DNA from 3 places in the Shewanella mangrovisoli genome. Region 3 is predicted to be linked to each of the others. Evidence: predicted binding sites of a transcription regulator. Region 3 holds the regulator's gene; each other region holds the start of a gene.

Region 1 (7,937 bases), 2.2 Mb from region 3:
TAATCCGGTCAAAACCGTTGCGACCAATGCACAAATTCTATTTTTAGTGCTCAATACCTCCTCGGTGACCTTAGTCCCTGTCACAGTGTTTTTGTACCGTGCTCAGCAGGGCGCCGCCGCACCTGCGGACATTTTTTTACCGATACTCCTCGCCACATCTGCCTCAACCTTAGCGGGGCTTCTGATCGTCGCCGTTGTGCAGCGGCTTTCACTGCTCAATGCCGTGGTGCTCGGATATGGCGCAGTACTGCTGTCGGCATTAGTTGCCAGTGGCTTTTATTTGATGACCTTAACGGCAGACGCGATTGGCACAGTGTCGACCGCCTTGGGCAACGGGGTATTGCTACTGTTAGTTTTTAGTTTTGTGCTGGTGGCTGGCGTGCGAAAAGTGGCGATTTATGATGAGTTTATCGAAGGCGCCAAGGCGGGATTTAACCAATCGATTCAACTTATTCCGTATCTGTTAGCCATGCTGCTGGCGATTGGCTTACTCAGGGCATCGGGCGCGTTGGATTACCTGCTGCAACTGATTGTCAGTGGCGTGAGTCTTTTCGGGTTTGATACTCGCTTTGTCGATGCAATGCCAACCGCATTAATGAAGCCTTTTAGCGGCTCGGGCGCGCGGGCCATGATGCTCGAAACTATGGCGCACCACGGTGTGGACTCCTTTGCGGGGCGCTTGGCAGCGATTTTCCAAGGGAGCACTGAAACGACTTTTTATGTGCTGGCAGTTTACTTTGGCTCCGTTGGGATCCGTCACGGGCGCCATGCACTCGCCTGTGGCTTAACGGCTGACTTTGCGGGGATCTGCGCTGCGATTGCAGTTTGTTATTGGTTTTATGGATAAGGATGCAATTGAGAAGAGCTGATTGACAGCAAAAGTAGACCGTTGCTTTAGCGGATAAAAATCAGGCGCATTAGAGTTTATCTAATGCGCCTGATTTTTAAGTGATATCGAATTCAATCAAGTTTGCCAAACTACAGATAAGGCTTGATTTTATTGGGCCGGAGCCCATTCCTGCCATTCGCTCTGGGCCTTGTGTTGCAACTTAATTACTGCACCTTGGCTTAAGCGATTACCTGTTTGTGTCGTTTCCTTGGTAGCGACATTAATGCCGCCCGCCAATAGGGTTTCGAGCGAGCCAGCTTCAATTTGCGCACCAGAGAAAATCCCCACATCGACTTTAATGCCTGAAGCGTCCCAGAACTGACTGCTCTGATTCACTAAGTGACTGTACTGCGGCTCAATATGCGCTTGCATTAGCACACTGTTACCTTGAGACGACAGACTATAACCATCGATTTGGCCGACTTTAATACCACGGAAGAAGATAGGCGTGCCGACTTTCATCGAGCCAAGGTTGCTATTCTCTAAGGTAAACTTAAGCGCATCTTCGGCCACGTTGGCATAGCTGCTCTCAACCAATTTGGCTTGGAAGTGGGTGGCTTTTTGGTTGCTCTTACCCGGTAACACGCCAATATAAGGTCCAGTAATTAAGGTTTCTGGCGCTTTGATCCCCGCTAGGGAGATTTGCGCATCAACCATATGGTATTCAGTATCACTGCGGCTGAAGTGCTCGGCATAGTCGCCATAGAGATAAGCCGTTGCCGTGAGGGTAGTTAAGTCGGTATTGAGCTTAACTTGCGTCACCTCACCCACCTGATGGCCTTGGTAACGAATGGCGGCTTTGGCGGCCAATTTCGCCGAGGCGGGTAAGGTGAGTTTGATGGCTTGAGCCTGGGCTAAGGCGAGCTGTTTGCTTTCGTATAGTTTAAGTGCCGCATTAGGTTCAGTCGTTGAGCTGTCCAACAAACCTAAGCTGATGCTGCCTTTTAATGCGCCCAGTAGTGGCGCGACGGCGACATCAATACCCGCAAGACTGGCACTGACATCCACAGCACTGTTGCGCCAAAACACTTTAGGTTTTTGCACTAAGGGTTGGAACTGCTTATCGATAGCGATCTTAATCGCAAAGTCTTCGGTTTTACTCTGCCAGTTGACTGATTCCACGCTACCGATTTGCATTTTTTTATAGTAAATCGGTGAGCCTTGGCTGACATCGGCGCCATCTACGCTGGTGAGGGTAAAGTACAGACGTTGCTGCCGAGCAAAAAACTGTTTTGCTTCATCTATCGAGCTAAAGAGTGACAGGCGAGTATTGGCCGCAAGTGGTGTGTCGCTCGTTCCTGGGATAAGACTTACAGCCCCTTTGGTGAGGGTCGCCATATCGCGGGTTTTCACCGACACTCCATCGAGGGAGGCATCGATGCTCAGCGCCGACTCGGGGATAAAATAGCTATCACTGCGAACTAAGCTGGCAAACTCAGGTTGCAGCTCGAGTTGATATTCAACGGCCGACAGATCTTTAGTTAATTTCACCGCCAGCACCTGACCGATAGGCAGCTGCTTGTAACGCACTTCAGCGCCAGCAGTGAGACCCATGTTTTCAGTCGAGGTGATAGTGAGCTGACGTTTCTTGGCCTTCAGTAGATCGGGCGCCGATTCTTGCAGGGCAAAACTGCTTGGCAGCGCGGTATTGGCATTGGTGCCGGGTAAAAAGTTAATCACGCTGCCCGTGAGTAAGCGTTCGGGGTTTTTGATCCCAGAGAGCGAAATATCCGCGCCTTCAAGCCAAAACAGCCCGTCACTGGTTAACAGGTTGACGTATTCAGGCTCAAACTTTGCCACCGCAGTCACGCCTGTTGCGGTGAGTTGTTTGCTTTGCAGAGTGCCAATGGTGATGCCGCGATACACAATGCGAGTGCCTTTATCAATCGCGTTGCCATCGTTCATGGTCAGGCTGACTTCAATTCCGCCAAGGGCGCTGGTTTCGGAATCATAGAGGGCAAAACTGTCGCCATTTTGTGCCGCAGGCGCTTTATCATCGGAGCTGAAACTCACGCCGCCCGCCAGAATCGAAGCAAGGCTCTCTGTGTTGACTTTAATGCCCGCTAAACTGGCGTCTACTTTCACGCCGGATACGTTCCAAAAGTGAGAGTTTTTCTTCACTAAACGCGCATATTGCTCCTGGATAAAGGCGCTGATAATGACTCTGGCGTTGCCGTCTAAACGATAGCTAACCACACTGCCGACGGGGATCTGACGAAAGAACACCGGCGAGCCTACGTCCAATGAGCCGAGTTTATCGGCCGTCAGTTCAATCATCACCCCTTCAGTACCGATTTGCATCGGTGGTGGTTGACGCTCAGCCTCGAAGAAAGTGGCGGCATTGCCTTTACCTGGCTGAATCGCGATATAGTTGCCCGAAAACAGCGCATCTAGGCCTTCAACACCTGTGATGCTGGCTTTTGGAGTGACTAACCAGAAAAGGGTCTCTTTATTTAAGAAGGGCTTAGCGCGATAGTCCATCATAACTTTGACGTTTACGCCCTTAAGATCCTCATCGATACCAATGTCTTTCACCTTACCGACGGTAAGACCTTGGTATTTTACTAGGGTTTTACCCACGTCGATCCCCGTGGCACTGGGGAAGTGGATCTGAATTTCAATGCCCGATTCTTTGATGCTCTTAATGCCCAGCCATGCGCCGAGTGCGAGCGCCACAATTGGGAGCAGCCAAATCGGCGAAAAGAGTTTTTTCTTCACAACTTTTGGCGATTCAATTTGTGTCATCTTGAGGTTCCAATCGATCCCAGAGTAAACGAGTGTCTAAAACTTTTGCGGCAAGTTGCGTCAGTAAAATCACCAATGCAAACGCCGTGGCCGCGGGTGCAGGCTTTGCATCGAGTAGTTGCCCCATATTGACGAGGGCAACGGTTAGGGAAATCACAAACAAATCGAGCATCGACCAGCGGCCAATCCATTCGATAATATGAAATCCCACCATGAGTTTCTTTTTTGAAATCGGCAGATTAAAGCTAATGGCGCACAGGTAAGTGGCTAAACCGATAATCTTCACCCAAGGCACTAAAATACTGGCAATAAACACGATAATGGCGATGGGCAACATATCCGAATGCACTAAATGGATAATGCCAGAGAAAATCGTATCGTGGCGCACTTGCCCCTGATTGGTGAGCATAGTAATAGGGTATAGGTTAGCGGGAACCAACAAAATGGCGGCGGTGATCAGCAGCGCCCAACTTTTTTGTAAGCTGCTGTAATCGCGCACCTGTAACTCGGCTTCACAGCGGCTGCAATGAGTGCTTTCACTGCTATTGAGCTGCCGGCACACTCGGCACAGACACAGGCCTAAATCTTTCCCCTGCTGCTTCATCTTAGCGGCGCCCCTGCATCAGTAGACTCCACATATGCTCGATATCGTATTCCCGCTGCAGGAACAGAGTGACTAAAAAAAGCATAGTGAAACAAAAGGTGCCCATTCCGAAGTAAATATCCGAAAAATCAGACAATTGAAATGACGAAACCAGAAAGCTAATCACATAAATCTCCAGCATAGTCAGCTGGGATAACAGTCCTTGCAGTTTTAATAACTGTTTGAGGCTGCGACGCCAAAATGGACTGCCAAGTCCCCATTTGACGATCAAAATCTGGCTGAGGATCGATAGAATCAACAAACCCGGACCAATCACGGCGGCGGCGAGCACGGCTAGCCCAACGACCCAATAACCTTGGTCGAACACCGCAAAGGCGCCTTGAAACACTGTAGTGGTGCGAATACTGCCCAAAAAGTGGATTTCGAGCACCGGGAAAAAATTGGCGGGGAAATAGAACACCAGCGCGGTAATGCACAGCGCCAGCATGCCGTTTACCGAGCAGTATGGTGTGTCATAAAGTGCAGTGCTGCAGCGCGGACATAACGCCCTAACACCCGTAGGTAGGGCGCGCTTTCGAATGGCCAAGTCGCAGGAACGACAGAGGATTACAGAGTTTTCTGCTGTATTTTCATGCATATAAAAATATTAAATTAGCCCCAAAGCCATTGAGATTGCGCAAATAATCTGTAAACGAGCAGATTATCCAATGAGACATCAAACAGCTTGACCCATCTCGACAACGAAAAGCGGTCTCATAATATCAGAATAATCAGAACACTTGCATCACTAGTTCACTTTATGTCATCCTGATTACTGTATATAAAAACAGTGCGAGGGCAGTCATGGCAGTTATTACACAGTTTGTCGTGGTAAGAGAAGGGGTGGAGAAGATGACATTCATATCGAAAAAGGAGGCTGATGCCTACGATAAGATGCTCGACATCGCCGACAACCTCATTCCATTTATTCAAAAAGCGCAGCTCGGAATTGATGAAACCGTGAGCGAACAGCTCGCATTCTATTTTGCTAACAATAAAGATGAGCTGACAAACTTGCTTAAAGGCGTAGTTCAAGTTAATAGTACGCCATCAAAACAAAATGCAGCGAAAAAAGCGCCTAAGAAGGACGACGCTGCCGAATAATTTTTTAGGAAGTCTATGAAACCGCAATTTTATGAGTCACTGAATCGTCAAGCGCTGGCCTTACTCGAGGGCGAGGATGATTTAGTGGCTGCTATGGCTAACTTTTCTGCCTTGCTAAACGATAATCTGACCGAACTGAACTGGGTGGGGTTTTACGTGATGCGTGGCGACCAACTGGTGTTGGGTCCTTTCCAAGGTAAAGTGGCCTGTACCCGTATTCCTATGGGTAAGGGCGTGTGCGGTACCGCCGCGCAAACCAATCAGACGCAGCGTGTCGCCGATGTGCATCAATTCGATGGTCACATTGCCTGCGATTCGGCCAGTAATTCTGAAATTGTTATCCCAGTCCGCGCCGATGGTAAGGTTGTGGCCGTGCTGGATATCGATAGCCCTATTTTTGACCGCTTCGATGAAGAAGACCAAAAGGGCTTGGAATTATTGGTAAAAAGCTTCGAAAACTGCCTATTTGCTTAATTTGCGTACAATAACGCATAATTCATAGTCGCAATCGGTGGCGTGCGCCTTATAATAGCGCATGCACTGATAAGGCTTATTTTGAGCACAGCTGAAATAAGCCTGATAGGTTCAGCCGTGAAAAATTGTTAACTTATATTTTTTAACTTTAGTTAACTCGGCGAGAATGCTAATTTGTACTTTGGCTCATATGTGGGCTTAACCAAGATAAACGACTCGTAAGAAGCTGATTTTTATCACCTCGGATTCGATGTCCCTTTTTAACTGTGGAAGTAATGATGGAATCAACAGATAAGTTGACCGACACCAACGCAATTTTGGCGTATTTGTATGAAACATTTCCTTTGTGCTTTATTGCTGAAGGTGAAACTAAGCCATTAAAAATCGGATTGTTTCAAGATTTGGCTGAAAGGTTGGCTGATGATTCTAAAGTCAGTAAAACTCAACTGCGAGTTGCCTTAAGACGCTACACCAGCAGCTGGCGCTACCTGAAATCGGTAAAAGCCGGTGCACAGCGTGTAGACCTCGACGGTCAACCATGCGGTGAGTTAGAGCAAGAGCATATCGATCATGCTCAAGCTATGTTGAAAGAAAGCCAAGATAAAGCCAAAGCTAAGCGTGCTGCTCAAGCACCTAAAGCGGCACCTGCTGGCAAAGCGCCTGCGAAGAAAGCCCCTAAGAAAGTGGCTGTACCTGCACGTAAGACTGAGCGCCCAGCAAAAGCAGCCCCTAAGGCTGAGCCTGCGGTTAACTTAGTGCAAGCGCAATTGACCGATCTAACCAAGAAGCAACGTGTCAATGTTAAGTTAGGTATGACGCCAGTAGCCGGCGTGATCACCGACATTAACAAAGAGGACATTCATGTTCAGCTGGATAGCGGCTTAACGGTAAAAGTGAAAGCGGAACATATCCTGCTGTAATCATTTAATCAAACGGAGTAACTTGTTGATGCGAAAACTCACTTTGGCTACATCCATTGCCACTGTTTTTGTCGGATTCTCGGCTTGGGCTGTACCACCCACGATTCAAATCAGCGAGTTACCCACTCTCAAGCAGGAAGCGCAGCATAAAGTGGCGAGTAAGCGAGTGACGGATTTATACACTCGTTCCCACTATCACAGATTCGCCTTAGACGATGCGTTTTCGGCGCAGATCTTCGACCGTTACCTGCAGCAACTCGATTACCGTCGTAATGTGCTGACGCAAGCCGATGTTGACAGTTTTAAGCCTTATACCAATCAATTCGATGATATGTTGAGTTCGGGCGATCTTGACCCTGCCTACAAGATGTTTGATTTGGTGCAAAAGCGTCGCTACGAAGGCTTTGTGTACGCGCTTTCTCTGCTCGATAAAGAGATGGATTTCACCGTGCCAGGTGATGCCTACGAGTACGACAGAGAAGATGCGGCTTGGCCAAAAGATCAAGCCGAGATCAACGAGCTGTGGCGCCAACGTGTTAAATACGATGCGTTGAATCTGAAACTCACAGGCAAGAAATGGCCTGAAATCGTTGATATTCTGCAAAAGCGTTATAACAACGCCATCAAGCGTCTGACCCAGACCAATAGCGAAGATGTGTTCCAAGCGGTGATGAATGCGTTTTCTCGCAGCATCGAGCCACACACTAGCTATTTATCGCCCCGTAATGCTGAGCGTTTCCAAATGGAAATGAACTTAAGCCTCGAAGGGATTGGTGCACAGTTACAGCTCGAAGACGATTACACTGTCATCAAGAGTTTGATTGCAGGCGGTCCTGCGGCCAGCAGTGAAAAGCTGTCACCGGAAGATAAGATTGTCGGTGTCGGCCAAGAAGGCGGTGAGATTGTTGATGTGATCGGCTGGCGATTAGACGATGTCGTCGATCTGATTAAAGGTCCTAAGGGCAGTAAAGTTGTATTACAGATTTTACCTAAGAAGGGCGGTTCTAACGCTAAGCCGTTTAATCTGACCTTAGTGCGCGATAAAATTCGTTTAGAAGACCGTGCCGCGACCTCAAAGATCATCGAGCCAAAAGACGGTGAATACGCCAACCGCAAAGTGGGCGTAATTCAAATTCCTGGTTTCTATATGAATTTATCCCAG
Region 2 (7,937 bases), 1.5 Mb from region 3:
CAGAGATGGTGCGCATGGAAGGAGTCGAACCTCCGACCGCCTGGTTCGTAGCCAGGTACTCTATCCAGCTGAGCTACATGCGCGACTTGTATCTATCTTGCTTCAATAAAATGGTGCGCGTGGAAGGATTCGAACCTCCGACCGCCTGGTTCGTAGCCAGGTACTCTATCCAGCTGAGCTACACGCGCACTTTTATCTGTAAGAAATGGCGGAGAAGGAGGGATTCGAACCCTCGATGGGAGATAAAGCCCATACTCCCTTAGCAGGGGAGCGCCTTCGGCCACTCGGCCACCTCTCCGTTTTCTTGGCGCACATATTACTGTTTGACGAAAATAAGTCAAACCCTTTTTCTGAAACAACTTCTGTTTGAAGCGTTTTTAATCACATTGCTGTTATATCAATCCAATGTGTTGATTTGCGCCAATCTTTCGGTTCCAAAAATAAAAAAGCCAGTTAAAAAACTGACTCTTCTATGTCGTTAATACTCGCCTAAACGCCGTATTAAAAGTTACCACCTTCTGAAGGTGTACCTGATTTTTCAGATTGAATGCGTTGGTAGATCTCTTCACGGTGGACAGAAACCTCTTTCGGTGCATTCACACCAATACGCACTTGATTGCCTTTTACCCCTAGCACTGTAACTGTGACTTCATCACCAATCATCAGTGTTTCGCCAACACGACGAGTCAAAATCAGCATTCGATAGCTCCTTTATGTCTTAATTCAGCTTACACACGGCACTCATCCGGTAGATGGGCATATTATAGGGTCAGCTGAGTACAAATTAATAGTATTCAATACTCAAACAGTTATTTAATTACACCTTATTTAGCTCAAAGGCGTGATGTAACGCCCGAACCGCCTTGTGCAAGTCCCTTTCATCGATCACAGTTGACAATTTACTCTCCGATGTCGAAAGTAACTTAGCATGGATTGTTTCATTACCCAATACATCTAACATCTTAGTCAATAATCCAACTTTTGCCTGTAAACCTTTGCCAACTAAAGACACTTTTGCACGTTGGCGCTCAACAATCAATTGGCCTAGATCAAGACTTTCGCTTAAAAGCTCTAGCTCGTGCAATAAAATATCGACCTTGGCTTCGGCCAGCATAAAACTGACACATTCGGCTGCTGAGGTTTCATTGAGTTTGAGCGGGGTAATAAATTCAACATCGATCTCAAGCCGTGCCAAACAGGCTAACAGTGCTTGATAATGCTCACTGCTGGTAAACAACCCTTTTATGGTTAAGGTCGCGAGCGCCTTATTAATCGCAATACCTTGCACGGATGCAGCCATCGCCAGCTCTGATTCGTCACCAAATTGGATCAATGTCCCATGGCCCGCCTCAAAGCTCGACAATACACGCAGTGGCACTTTAAAACGTTGTGCGTATTCAACCGAATCGGGATGCAACACCTTAGCGCCGAGTTTTGCCATTTCTAGCATCACATCAAAACCAATCACATCGAGGCGTCTGGCACTGCTGTCGATATTCGGATCGGTAGTAAAGACACCGGGCACATCGGTAAAGATTTGACATTCATCGGCTTTTAACGCCGCAGCGAGTGCCACAGCTGTAGTATCTGAGCCACCGCGCCCTAAGGTTGTGACATCACCATTGGGATCGATACCTTGAAAGCCAGCCACAATCGGCACAATGCCGTCGTTTAGTAAGGAGGTTAAGTATGTCGTATCGACACGCTCAATACTCGCCCGACCAAACTGACTGTTTGTATGAATTTGGACTTGATCGCCAGTCAGGGATCTCGCCTTAATGCCACGACGTTGTAACGCCATCGCCATTAACGCAATACTGATTTGCTCTCCCGTAGAGACCAGCATATCGAGTTCCCGCGCACTCGCGCGGGGATCGATTTGCGCCGCAAGCGCAAATAGTCTGTTGGTCTCCCCTGCCATAGCAGAAAGCACCAAGACCTGCAGCTCACCATTGTGAGCGGACTTTGCAATTTGCTCGGCAACCACTTCGATGCGTTCAATCGAACCCACCGAAGTGCCACCAAACTTCTTCACAAAAAGCTTGCTACCACTAAGCTTTCGTTTTTCGAGCACAGCAACCTCTTAAGCTAAACGCTCAGTAATCCAAGGTAATACTTGAGACAGTGCCGCATCCAGATTTTCTGGTTGGCTACCACCCGCTTGGGCCATATCAGGGCGACCACCGCCTTTACCACCCACCTGCGCAGCAACCATAGCAACCAGTTCACCGGCCTTCACTTTACCGACTAAGTCGTTGCTCACGCCCGCAATCAGATTCACTTTACCTTCTTGAGCCACACCAAGCAGAATAACGGCGGATTTCAGCTTTTGCTTTAACTCATCTTGCAGGCCACGCAGTGCACCTGCTTCAACGCCTTCAAGCTTCTTAATCAGCACATTTACGCCATTAACCACAACGGCATCACCGGCTAAATCCGCACTCGCTGCTGCTGCTAACTTATCCTTCAGTTGCTGCATGTCTTTTTCAAGTTGCTTCATTTTATCCAGTTGTGCCTTCAGCTTGGCCACAACCGATTGAGTATCGCCTTTAAGCAGAGCTGCTGCTTCTTCAAGTTGCGCTTGTTGCTGTGCCACATAGGCCATCGCCGCAGCGCCGGTTACCGCTTCGATACGGCGAACGCCCGCAGCGATACCGCCCTCAGAGGTAATTTTGAATAGACCAATGTCACCGGTACGGCCAACGTGAGTACCACCACACAGCTCGATAGAGAAATCGCCCATAGTGACAACACGCACCTCGGCATTGTACTTCTCACCGAAGAGCGCCATCGCGCCTTTTTCTTTGGCTTCATCAATCGCCATTTCAGCGACTTTCAGCTCATGGTTACGGCGAATTTGGGTGTTGACTAACTCTTCAACCTGTTTCAACTCAGCAGGCTTGACCGCTTCGAAATGAGAGAAGTCGAAACGTAAACGCTCAGGGTCAACTAACGAACCTTTTTGAGTAACGTGAGTGCCCAACACTTGACGCAATGCCGCGTGCAGTAAGTGAGTCACAGAGTGGTTTAACTGAGTGCGGTGACGCAGTTTCTTATCCACTTTGGCTTCAATGGCTTGACCAACACTGATAGTGCCAGCTGTTAATGTGCCCTTATGACCAGAGGCTTGACCGAATTTTTGGGTGTCGTTTACAACGAACTCAACACCTTCGGCTACCAGAACACCTTTATCGCCAACCTGACCACCTGATTCTGCGTAGAATGGCGTCACATCTAACACTACAACAGCTTCAGTGCCGGCAGAGATTGAATCTACTGATTCACCGTTAACATACAGTGCAGTTACCTTGCCTTCGCCCGCTAATTCGGTGTAACCGCAGAAGGACGTTTCTTCATCAATCTTGAGAGCTGCGTTGTAATCAGCGCCAAAGTTACCCGCAGCTTGAGCGCGGCTACGTTGTTCAGCCATCGCGACTTCGAAGCCCGCTTCATCGACGATAATGTTGCGCTCACGGCATACGTCTGCGGTTAAATCCACAGGGAAGCCATAGGTATCGTACAGTTTGAACACAGTTTCACCGTCTAAGGTATCGCCCTGCAATTCGTTTAACGCGCTATCCAGAATACCTAAACCACGCTCAAGCGTACGGGCAAACTGCTCTTCTTCCGCTTTAAGGGCTTTTTCAACAATTACTTGAGTATCGGCAAGACCTTTAGCTGCATCGCCCATCACTTCAATTAGCGTCGGAACTAACTTGTAGAAGAAGGCTTCGGTGGCCCCTAACTTGTTACCATGACGTACTGCGCGGCGAATAATACGGCGCAGCACATAACCACGACCTTCATTCGATGGCATCACACCATCGGCAACTAAGAAGGCGCATGAACGGATATGGTCGGCAATAACGCGCAGCGACTTGTTAGATAAATCAGTCATACCGATGATTTCGGCCGCTTTGGCAATCAAGGCGCGGAAAATATCGATTTCATAGTTTGAATGCACGCCTTGCATAATTGCAGCAATACGCTCGATACCCATACCGGTATCGACTGAAGGTTTTGGCAGTGGCAACATTTCACCAGAGGCTTGGCGATTGTATTGCATGAATACGATGTTCCAGATTTCAATGAAACGATCGCCATCTTCTTCTGGGCTACCAGGACGTCCGCCCCAGATATGATCGCCGTGATCGTAGAAAATTTCGGTACAAGGGCCACAAGGACCCGTATCACCCATTTGCCAGAAGTTATCTGAAGCGTATGGTGCGCCCTTGTTATCGCCGATGCGAATGATGTTTTCAGCGGCAACACCAATTTTTTTATTCCAAATTTCAAAGGCTTCATCGTCTGTTTGGTAAACAGTCACACACAGACGCTCCTTTGGCAGCTTCAAGACTTCGGTCAGGAAGGTCCAACCAAAGTGAATCGCATCTTCTTTGAAGTAATCACCAAAGCTGAAGTTACCCAGCATTTCGAAGAAAGTATGGTGACGCGCGGTGTAACCAACGTTATCTAAATCGTTGTGTTTACCACCCGCACGGACGCAGCGTTGGGCAGTGGTCGCACGTGTATAGCTACGTTTGTCCATGCCAAGAAACACGTCCTTGAACTGGTTCATACCGGCGTTGGTGAATAAAAGCGTTGGATCGTTGCCTGGTACAAGAGAACTACTGTCCACAACTTGGTGACCATTGCTGCGGAAAAATTCGAGGAAAGCACTTCTAAGCGCTGCTGTCGTTTGATACATGAAATCGTCCTGAATTGGGTAAGCATGACCAGCTACACCATAAGGTAGCCGTATTTCTATTTGCCCAGCATTATAAGCAGACTGAGGAAAGACGACCAGCCTTGAATAGCGATATAGGCTTAGGAATCTCATATTTTCGGTGAGTTTGCCGCTAAGACATGGCTTATCACAAAAGCCAAGCGCTAAAGAGGAGTCGATGAGCCGGATCAGCACGTCGGCCGAACGAAAAAGACAATGACCAGACAAGCCAAGGGCTACGAGTTTATACCATGACGTTAGTCATCATTATCAGCCAAAGGGTCGTAATCTAAGGCGTAGGAGACTTGTTCGTAATTAAAGCCTTGGCTCAGTAAAAACCGCACCCGTTTGGCTTTTTCTTTCGCCACTAACTCCCGGGATTTCGAGCCTTTTACCTCGGTGACTCTAGGGGTTACATATTTTTTGACGGCTTTGGCTTTTGCTAGCTCAAACCAATCATGCTCATTTGCAGATAAGGCGGCTTCGATACAATCCTTTGAAAGCCCTTTTTGAGCAATGGCTTGACGGATACGAATAGGCCCATGGCCACGGGCAATATGGCTGCGAACAAGAAGCTCGGCATAGCGCTTATCATTGATAAAACCCGATGCTTCACAATCATCGAGCACGGGATCGATATCAACAACCTCAAAGCCTTTTTCGAGCAGTTTGGAGCGGATTTCTTGGCGGGAATAGTCGCGGCGCGCTAACAGCGCGACCGCGATTTGACGGACTGACTGGCTCAGAATACTTCGCCTGTTTCGAAATCAACATTGCCTTCGCTGTTTTCATCATCAGATGAAGATGAAGACATAGCGCTTGGGTTACTCAGCAGTAACTCACGCAGTGTTTTATCGATTTCAGCGGCAATTGCTGGGTTTTCAGTCAGATATTTACCGGCATTTGCACGACCCTGACCAATCTTGTCACCCTTGTAGCTGTACCATGCACCGGCTTTTTCGATCAGTTTATGGGCCACACCTAAATCGACTAATTCACCGGTACGGTTGATACCTTGACCGTAAAGAATTTGGAACTCAGCTTGCTTAAATGGTGCAGCAACCTTGTTTTTAACCACTTTAACGCGCGTCTCGTTACCTACCACTTCATCGCCTTCTTTGATAGCACCAGTACGGCGAATATCGAGACGAACAGAAGCGTAGAACTTCAGCGCGTTACCGCCCGTTGTGGTTTCTGGGTTACCAAACATCACACCAATCTTCATACGAATTTGGTTGATGAAGATTAACAGTGTATTCGATTGCTTGAGGTTACCCGCGAGCTTACGCATCGCTTGGCTCATCATACGCGCCGCTAGGCCCATGTGTGAGTCACCAATTTCACCTTCAATTTCCGCTTTGGGTGTTAATGCCGCAACCGAGTCAACGATGATCACATCTACCGCGCCAGAACGGGTTAACGCATCACAGATCTCAAGGGCTTGTTCGCCGGTATCGGGTTGTGAACACAGTAAGTTATCGATATCTACGCCTAACTTTTTAGCATAAATAGGGTCTAGCGCGTGCTCGGCGTCGATAAAGGCACAGGTTTTACCTTCGCGCTGAGCAGCGGCAATCACTTCTAATGTCAGCGTCGTTTTACCTGATGATTCGGGACCATAGATCTCAACGATACGTCCCATTGGTAAACCGCCAGCCCCTAAGGCGACGTCAAGGGAAAGTGAACCAGTAGAAATAGTCTCAACATCCATAGAGCGGTCTTCGCCCAGCTTCATGATGGAGCCTTTACCAAATTGCTTTTCAATTTGGCTCAATACCGCAGCAAGTGCTTTCTCTTTGTTTGGATCGACCTTCATTCCTGTTCCCTCATCAAGACAGTATCAGTACTGTCAAAAGTGATATTCAATTTAATAAAGCGGGTAATACAAAAAGCGAGGCTCTTTGTCATAATCTGCTGACTAGTATACTGTACAATCATACAGTATCAAGACCTGTGAATGATTTATTTTTCAGTCAGAAAATTTTCCCGTTGAGACAAGCTTTTACCGACTCGTGCTGCAGATTTGTCAGGATATCAGTGAATATCCATGGTTTAAGGGTCAATTTTCAGAAAATTATTGCTAAGATTGGCGTCAATTTATTTTAGACAGTAATAGTACACATCCACTGATTTTTATCCCATTACTGTACGACTTATTTTCCCGCTTTGGGCCGGCATAACGGACGAAAACGATTTAATGAATCCTATAGATACCGATGATTTAGAAAAACATACCCCCATGATGCGTCAATATTTGACCATGAAAGCAGAGCATCACGACATGCTGCTGTTTTATCGTATGGGTGACTTCTATGAACTCTTCTATGATGACGCAAAACGCGCCTCTGAATTATTGGGCATTTCCCTTACGGCCCGCGGCAAAAGTGGCGGTGACCCGATCCCGATGGCGGGTATCCCTTACCATGCGGTTGAAGGCTATCTGGCCAAATTGGTTCAAATTGGCCAATCGGTCGCGATCTGTGAGCAGATTGGCGACCCTGCTACCTCAAAAGGCCCTGTTGAGCGAAAAGTGGTGCGCATCGTCACCCCAGGTACTTTGACCGACGAAGCCCTATTGCAGGAGAGACAAGACAATCTGTTAGCCGCGGTTTACCAAGGTAAAGTTGGTTTTGGCTACGCAACCCTCGATGTGTCTTCCGGCCGTTTCGTGATTGCCGAATTAGAAACGAAGGAATCCCTCGAAGCCGAGCTGCAACGTACCAATCCGGTCGAAATTCTCTATAGCGAAGATTTTGGCGCTATGGAGTTATTGCATCATTTTAAAGGCAAGCGTCGCCGCCCCGAGTGGGAATTTGATTACGATACCAGCATCAAATTGCTACTGGCTCAATTTGGCACTAAGGATTTGCACGGCTTTGGGATTACCGATGCGAGGCTTTCGCTGCAAGCAGCTGGCTGCTTAATGCAATATGTGAAAGACACCCAGCGCACCGCCCTGCCCCATATCAATGCCATTACCCGTTTCAATCAAACCGATACGATTGTCTTGGATGCGGCAACGCGCCGTAACCTCGAGCTGACACAAAATTTGAGTGGTGGTCGAGATAACACCCTAGCAGCCGTGCTAGACAATACCGCAACAGCGATGGGCAGCCGGATGTTGCAACGCTGGATCCATCAGCCGCTGAGGGACCATGCGCAGATTTTTGCTCGCCAAACGGCCGTGAATGAATTACTCGAGACTACAGCC
Region 3 (7,937 bases):
CCGCCATGATGGAGAAAATCGCACCCGTGACCAACACATAGTGGAAGTGAGCCACTACAAAGTAAGTATCGTGGTATTGGAAGTCGGCCGGCGTGATGGCGAGCATCAAACCCGAGAAGCCGCCAATAGTGAACAGGATAATAAAGGCCACCGCGAACAACATTGGGGTTTCAAAACTTAGTGAGCCGCGCCACATAGTCGCTACCCAGTTAAACACTTTTACCCCAGTCGGCACGGCAATCAGCATAGTGCAGTACATAAAAAACAACTCGGCAAACACAGGCATACCGGTGGTGAACATATGGTGTGCCCACACGAGGAAGGACAGAATCGCAATACTCGCCGTGGCATACACCATGGATGAATAGCCGAACAATTTCTTGCGACTAAAGGCTGGAACTATGGCGGAGATAATGCCGAAGGAAGGCAAAATCATGATGTAGACCTCGGGGTGACCGAAGAACCAGAAGATATGCTGGAACATCACAGGGTCGCCGCCGCCTGCCGCCTCGAAGAAGCTAGTACCGAAAAACTTATCGGTTAACACCATAGTGACGGCGCCCGCGAGTACGGGCATAACGGCGATCAGCAAGAAGGCGGTAATCAGCCAAGTCCAAACAAACAGCGGTAACTTCATCCACGTCATACCGGGGGGGCGTAGGTTGACTATGGTGACGATCACGTTGATGGCGCCCATGATCGAACTTATCCCCATGATATGAATAGAGAATACAAATAATGCTGTGCTGTCAGGGCTATAAGTGGTCGAGAGTGGTGCGTAGAAGGTCCAACCGAAATTAGGGCCGCCGCCTTCCATAAACAGTGAGCTCAGTAAAATAGTAAAGGCAAAGGGTAGGATCCAAAAACTCCAGTTGTTCATCCGTGGAAGCGCCATATCAGGCGCACCAATCATCATCGGGATCAGCCAGTTAGCCAGCCCTGTAAAGGCTGGCATCACGGCGCCGAATACCATGATTAACCCATGCACTGTGGTCATTTGGTTGAAGAAGTTAGGTTCAACGAGTTGTAATCCGGGCTGAAAGAGTTCGGCGCGGATCACCATGGCCATAGCACCACCGGTTAAAAACATTATGAAACTAAACCACAGGTATAGGGTGCCAATGTCCTTGTGGTTGGTGGTGAGTAACCAGCGCATGATGCCTTTAGGTGCACCGTGATGGTGTTCATCATGGGCGGCAATTTGGTCTTGAGTCAGTGTGCTCATCTTAATCCCCTACTGTCCATGGCGAGCAATATCAGCGGGTTGCACTGTATCGCCGGTATTGTTGCCCCATGCATTGCGCTCATAGGTAATGATGGCGGCAAGCTGTTGTGGCGTAAGTTGTGTGCCAAATGCCTGCATCGCCGTGCCCGGTTTACCGTGCATCACTATGTCGATGTGATTGGCGATCGGACCCGTTGCGATAGCGCTACCAGCAAGGGCGGGGAAGGCGGGAGGCATACCTGCACCCGTTAGCTGGTGGCAGGCGGCGCAAATCGTGGCATAGGTCTTTTCCCCTTCGGCCATCAGTTCATCATGGCTAAGCGTGGGGAGACTCGCGGGATCGACGCTGGCGGTAGGTTCTGTCGCCGTTTTGGGTGCATCGGTGGTTGCTGGGGGCGGAGTCGTTGCTACTGGCTCGCTATTGGTGCCACCGGATTTATGGGCATCAACGTCTTTGGCTTGTACCGCATCACCCGTGTTATTGCCCCATGCATTACGCTCATAGGTAATCACGGCGGCAATTTCTTGGGTCGTTAATTGTTTGCCAAAGGCTTGCATGGCCGTACCCGCTTTACCATTGAGCACGATTTCAAGATGGCCGCTCAGTGGTCCTGTCGCAATGGGGCTGCCTTTGAGGTGTGGGAATACCCCCTGTAAACCTTCACCGTTGGGTTGGTGGCAGGCGGCGCAGTGACCAAGGTAAACTTGCTCACCCTGAGTCATTAGCTCTTCTTTCGTCAGTGTTTGCGATAACGCGGCTTGTGCGGCTTGGGCTGCGGCATTGGCGGCTTGCTTTTGCTCTTCAACCCAAGCATCGAACTCTGCTTCGGGTAATGCCTGCACCACTATCGGCATAAAACCATGGTCTTTACCGCAAAGCTCGGCACATTGGCCACGGTAAATACCGGGTTTGTCGATACGGGTCCACGCCTCGTTGATAAAACCTGGGTTAGCGTCTTTTTTAACGGCAAAGGCGGGCATCCACCATGAGTGGATGACATCCTCTGAGGTCATCAAGAAACGGATTTTGCGATTGATGGGTAATACTAGGGGTTTGTCGACCTCGAGTAAGTAGTGCTCACCCTTGGCTTCACTACCTTCGATTTGAGGTCTTGGGGTTGCGAGAATACTGTAAAAATCAATGTCTTGATCGAAGTAACTATAATGCCATTTCCATTGAGAGCCCGTGACTTTTACCGTGAGATCGGCATTGCTGGGATCTTCCATGGCAATCAGAGTTTTCGTGGCGGGAATTGCCATTAAGATCAGAATGACAAAAGGAATGATCGTCCACGCGATTTCGACTTTTGTACTCTCATGGAAGTGAGACGCGACTGCGCCCTTGGATTTTCTGTGGTTGATCATGGCATAAATCATCACGCCAAAAACCACTAGGCCTATTGCGCAGCAGATATACAGAATCGTCATGTGAAGGTGATATACCTTGCCACTGATTTCTGTTACGCCAGGGGTCATGTTGAACCGCATGTCCGCTGCGGCCAACGGTGGGGCGAATAGCACCACGAGTAAACAATACAACCATTGCTTCACAAGACTTCTCCTCTGCCAATTGCGAATAGCAACTACAAAGAAGAGCAACACAGTAAGTCTCAACTCTATGCAAACTCTTCAGTTCCCAAAAAAGCTTCTCTGACTTCAACGTGCGTTGGCGGCTTACTTTTGATTAAGTATTGTTACTGCTGGTATTAGCCACACTGGCACATACTGCTGAATAAAACCCATTATTCTCGATTTTTGTGGGCAAGAGATATTCGATAAATCGTCGATATTTTTTGCCTAAACGGGCGATATATTATGCTCGTCTGAATCAAACATACTTGCTGTTTAAAAATTGATCAAGATCACTTCTTTTTCTAATTGTCTGAAAAATTGCCAAAAAAAAGCCCCACATTCACAGGTGAGGCGGCTTTCAAGGCTAAATACGCGGTGCAAAAAATTTTAATGAACAGAGCTAAAAAAACTACCTTGGGCAAAGTGAGCGGGTTGCTTGAGTGTCGCGTCCGTAGTCGAGTGATTTACAACACCTTCGAGCACGATTCCCATGGCGCGGGCACTCTTGGCCACAATTTGCAAACGACGATTGTCGCGGGCATCGAGTGAGTGGATCCAAGTAATTACTGCGCTGGAAGTGCCACTGGTTAAGGCTTTTTCCATTGCCCACAGGGTTTCGACTTCATCTTTCGCATGGACTAAGAGAACTCGGTCCATACGCACGCCAGCGCTAGCCAGTAACTGCTTGTAGCCAATACTAGGTGGGTTGATGAGCACGACCCAGCGGCCTTGTTGGCTCAGTTGTGCTAACTGCTTGCTAAGTTGCATTAGCTCTTGGCGACCTTGGCTCTCGGTAGGCATAGTGATGATAGGCGTATGCTGCCAGTCAGTATCGGTTTCGCGCACCGCATCGAGCCATAAACCGGGGTGACGCGGGGCATTACCTAGTAGTTTGTTCATAGCCAATCTCCATTGCGGATCACCCCTACGGCGAGCCCTTCTATTGTTAGACTTTGGAAACTTAAATCGACTTTAATTGGGGAGTAATCTTCATTCTCTGCATGTAGATAAACTAGATTCCCTTTCTTTTCAAAGCGTTTAACTGTTACATCATCGTCGACGCGAGCAACAACTACTTGGCCATTGCGCGCTTGCTGTACTTTATGAACGGCGAGCAGATCCCCCTCGAGGATGCCGATGTTCTTCATACTGTCGCCTCTGACGCGTAATAAGAAATCGGCAGCAGGGTGGAACATGCTAGGGTCGACTTGGTAATACTGCTCGACATGCTCTTGGGCGAGGATAGGTTCGCCCGCAGCCACTTGGCCAATCAGTGGCAAGCCTGATTCGCTGTTATCTTCTTCCTCAACTGGGAGACGGATCCCGCGGGAAGTGCCAGGCATGATCTCGATGCAGCCTTTTTTCGCCAATGCCTTAAGGTGTTCCTCGGCGGCATTTGCACTTTTAAAACCCAAACGGGTGGCGATTTCGGCCCGGGTGGGTGGCATGCCAGTCTCGGCAATATTACGTTTAATCAGCTCTAAAATTTCGGCTTGGCGTGGCGTCAACGGTCTCATGTTCTTTCCTGTTTTTCTATACAGTTACTGTTAGTATATACAGTATTATTCGTAGTGCAAGTATTAACCACTTTTTAACGCGATTGGAGAGTATTAGCGAATGTTCCCTAGAATCTGGTATTCTATGGGGCTAATGAACGTACTTACATTGCATAAGAATAATGCCTAAACAAGACTCTCTTTGGTTGAAATCATTACGCTGGATCCAAAAACACTTAGTGCACACTATTGTTGTGCCGCAGGATCCCTTTGCCGATCTGAATCTGGACGCCTCCAGACCGCTTGCTTATGTAATGAAAACAGAATCCCTGAGTGATATTGCTGCGTTAAGCGAGATCACTACTAAGCTGGGTTTGCCAAGCCCCTACGAGCCGCTCGTGGTAAATGGCGTTGTCGCGCCCCGCGTAGTTTGCCTTGAAGGGCGTAAGCCTTTGTTTGGCGACCGTGCCAGCAATGAGCCATTCCTCGAATGTTTTATGCGTTTGTTGGCCGTACATAAAGAAAAGCCTGAGTTAGATATTCAGCTGGTGCCTGTGAGCCTGTATTGGGGCCGTACTCCGGGTAAAGAAGACGACACCATGAAGGCGGCTGTGCTTGAACGCGAGAATCCAACTTGGTTGCGTAAGTGCCTGATGATTCTATTTTTAGGTCGTCACAACTTTGTTCAGTTTTCTAATGCGGTATCGCTGCGTTACATGGCCGACGAGCACGGCACCGATATGGGGATTGCCCATAAGCTTGCGCGGGTGGCGAGAGTGCATTTCCGCCGCCAACGCAAGGTGATGACAGGACCTGTGCTGCCTAATCGTCAGGCGATGTTCCACTCCCTGTTGAAATCCGAATCCTTACGCAAGGCGATTCAAGAAGAAGCGGCGAGTAAGAAGATTTCCGAAACCCAAGCTCGTGAAACAGCAATTGAATATCTTGATGAAATTGCAGCGAATTATTCAGACAGCCTAGTGCGTATTGCCGAGCGTTTCTTAACTTGGTTATGGAACAAGCTCTACAGCGGTATCAATATCAAAGGTGCCGAGCAAATCCGCCAGCTGCACCATGATGGTCACGAGATTGTGTATGTACCTTGCCATCGCAGCCATATGGATTACCTGCTGTTATCTTACATACTGTATTACCAAGGCATGGTGCCACCGCACATTGCGGCGGGGATTAACCTAAACTTCTGGCCAGCAGGGCCGCTGTTCCGCCGTGGCGGGGCTTTCTTTATTCGCCGTAGTTTTAACGGCAATAAACTCTATACGGCCGTGTTCCGTGAATACCTCGATCAGCTGTTTGCTAAGGGATATTCGGTTGAGTATTTCTCTGAGGGTGGCCGTTCTCGTACCGGTCGTTTATTAGCGCCGAAAACGGGCATGATTGCCATGACGATCAACAGTGTGCTGCGTGGTATCGAACGCCCAGTCACCTTAGTGCCTGTGTATTTAGGCTACGATCACGTGATGGAAGTGGCGACTTATCACAAAGAGCTGAGTGGTAAGAAAAAACAGAAAGAATCTGTATGGCAAGTCTTTGGTGCTATTCGTAAATTAGGTAATTTTGGCCAAGGTTATGTCAACTTTGGTGAGCCGATTACACTGCAAAACTTCTTGAATGAAACGGCGCCAAACTGGCGCACTGAAGTGGCCGACGATCCCGAACAAAAACCGACTTGGTTAACCCCTGCGGTGAACGTGTTAGCGAATCGTGTGATGACCCGCATTAACGATGCTGCTGCCGCCAGTTCAATTACCTTAACCAGCTTAGTGCTGCTGGCGTCGGAGCAAAATGCCCTAGAGCGTTGCTTGCTCGAGCGTCAGTTAGATTTGTACTTAACTCTGCTTAAGCGTGTGCCTTACACTTCGTTTACGTCGGTGGCCGAAGGTGATGGCAAGCACTTAGTGCAGCAAGGATTAGAGCTGAATAAGTTCTCCATCCACGCCGATCCTCTGGGTGAGATAGTATCTATTGATGCGAACCAAGCGATTTCAATGACTTACTATCGTAACAATATCATCCACTTGTTTATCATTCCGTCGTTAATTGCCAGCTGTTTAACCAACAATAAGCAGATTTCAAGAGCTCAGATTTTGGGAATTGTGAGTGACTTCTACCCGCTACTTAAGGCGGAGTTATTCATGGGTATCAAGGATCTGCCAAGCTATGTGAATCAAGTGCTGGATCTGTTTATTGAGCAGGGCTTAGTGCAGGAAAGCGATACGCTGTCGGTGGTGACTGAGCACACTAGCCAAATGTTGTTGCTGGCCGGAAGCGTTAGCGAAACCTTGCAACGCTATGCGATTATTTTCAATCTCCTGGCCCACAGACCTAAGATGGAGCGTTCGGAGCTGGAGTCTGAAAGCCATCTGCTGGCCCAACGTTTAGGGGCGCTGCATGGAATTACCGCACCAGAGTTCTACGACAAGAAACTCTATAACACCTTGAGTGTTAAGCTTAAAGAGTTGGGTTATTTTTCCGAGAAGGAAGATAAATCCGACGTTGAGCGCATTCGCGATCAAGCCAATAGCTTACTTCGAGCCTCAGTGAGACAAACCATAGTGGCGAGCGTGACCGCGGAGCATATCGTTTAATGGCTAACCATATGAATGCGGCGAAGAATAAGCCGGTGGGCAAGTCTTTGCTTGGTGGTGCCATGATTATTGCTGGCACCACAGTCGGGGCGGGGATGTTTTCTTTGCCCGTTGTGGGCGCTGGCATGTGGTTTGGTTACTCGGTACTGATGTTACTCGGTATTTGGTTCTGCATGTTGATGTCGGGGCTGTTACTGCTCGAAACCAACCTGCATTTCGAGCCGGGGGCGAGTTTCGATACCCTGACCAAGGAAACCCTAGGCCAGTTTTGGCGGATTGTGAATGGGGTATCGATTGCCTTCGTGCTCTACATCTTAACCTACGCCTATATCAGTGGCGGCGGCTCGATTGTTAACCATAGCCTACAGGGCATGGGGATTGAGTTACCCCAGAGTGTCGCCGGATTAGTATTTGCGGTTGTGCTCGCCTGTATCGTGTTGATCAGTACCAAGGCGGTGGACCGTATTACGACCATAATGCTCGGCGGGATGATCATCACTTTCTTCCTCGCGATTGGTAATTTACTGATCGAGATTGATGTGACTAAGTTGCTCGAGCCGGATGGTAATCAAAGCTTTATGCCTTATCTGTGGGCTGCCTTGCCCTTTGGTCTGGCAAGTTTTGGCTACCATGGCAACGTGCCGAGTTTGGTGAAGTATTATGGCAAAGATTCATCGACCATCATCAAAGCGATTTTCGTCGGCACTTTCATCGCGCTGATCATTTATGCCTGCTGGTTAGTCGCCACTATGGGCAACATTCCACGCAGCCAGTTTAGTGAGATTATTGCCCAGGGCGGTAATATGGGCGTGCTAGTCGGCGCCTTGTCGAAAGTGATGGAAAGCAGCTGGTTAAACAGCATGTTAACCCTGTTTGCTAACTTAGCTGTGGCGTCTTCTTTCCTCGGTGTGACCTTAGGCTTATTCGATTATTTGGCCGATTTATTCGGGTTCGATGATACGCGCTCGGGGCGGATGAAAACGGCGGTAGTTACCTTTGTGCCGCCGACCATTTTAGGTTTGTTATTCCCCGATGGCT

What was found. The regulator LexA, encoded in region 3, represses DNA repair genes until DNA is damaged. The targets are predictions, from matches to a motif close to TACTGTATNNNNATACAGTA.
Region 1: K0H60_RS09200 (YebG family protein) is a predicted target of LexA. The motif match lies at 5,051-5,070, and genes of this name have one in related genera.
Region 2: recA (recombinase RecA) is a predicted target of LexA. The motif match lies at 6,651-6,670, and genes of this name have one in related genera.

Annotation. Positions count from the first base shown of each region.
Region 1 covers NZ_CP080412.1:2,071,007-2,078,943, forward strand. The annotation lists gene K0H60_RS09180 (nucleoside recognition domain-containing protein) at 1-847, shown strand, start outside; gene K0H60_RS09185 (PqiB family protein) at 998-3,634, opposite strand; gene K0H60_RS09190 (paraquat-inducible protein A) at 3,621-4,238, opposite strand; gene K0H60_RS09195 (paraquat-inducible protein A) at 4,240-4,875, opposite strand; gene K0H60_RS09200 (YebG family protein) at 5,082-5,381, shown strand; gene K0H60_RS09205 (GAF domain-containing protein) at 5,397-5,855, shown strand; gene proQ (RNA chaperone ProQ) at 6,134-6,775, shown strand; gene prc (carboxy terminal-processing peptidase) at 6,804-7,937, shown strand, end outside.
Region 2 covers NZ_CP080412.1:1,361,838-1,369,774, reverse strand. The annotation lists tRNA gene K0H60_RS06030 (tRNA-Arg) at 7-83, opposite strand; tRNA gene K0H60_RS06025 (tRNA-Arg) at 112-188, opposite strand; tRNA gene K0H60_RS06020 (tRNA-Ser) at 207-298, opposite strand; gene csrA (carbon storage regulator CsrA) at 502-699, opposite strand; gene K0H60_RS06010 (aspartate kinase) at 818-2,074, opposite strand; gene alaS (alanine--tRNA ligase) at 2,084-4,708, opposite strand; gene K0H60_RS06000 (regulatory protein RecX) at 4,984-5,451, opposite strand; gene recA (recombinase RecA) at 5,469-6,542, opposite strand; gene mutS (DNA mismatch repair protein MutS) at 6,924-7,937, shown strand, end outside.
Region 3 covers NZ_CP080412.1:4,575,144-4,583,080, reverse strand. The annotation lists gene ctaD (cytochrome c oxidase subunit I) at 1-1,225, opposite strand, end outside; gene coxB (cytochrome c oxidase subunit II) at 1,235-2,776, opposite strand; gene K0H60_RS19925 (cell division inhibitor SulA) at 3,185-3,697, opposite strand; gene lexA (transcriptional repressor LexA) at 3,694-4,314, opposite strand; gene plsB (glycerol-3-phosphate 1-O-acyltransferase PlsB) at 4,476-6,899, shown strand; gene mtr (tryptophan permease) at 6,899-7,937, shown strand, end outside.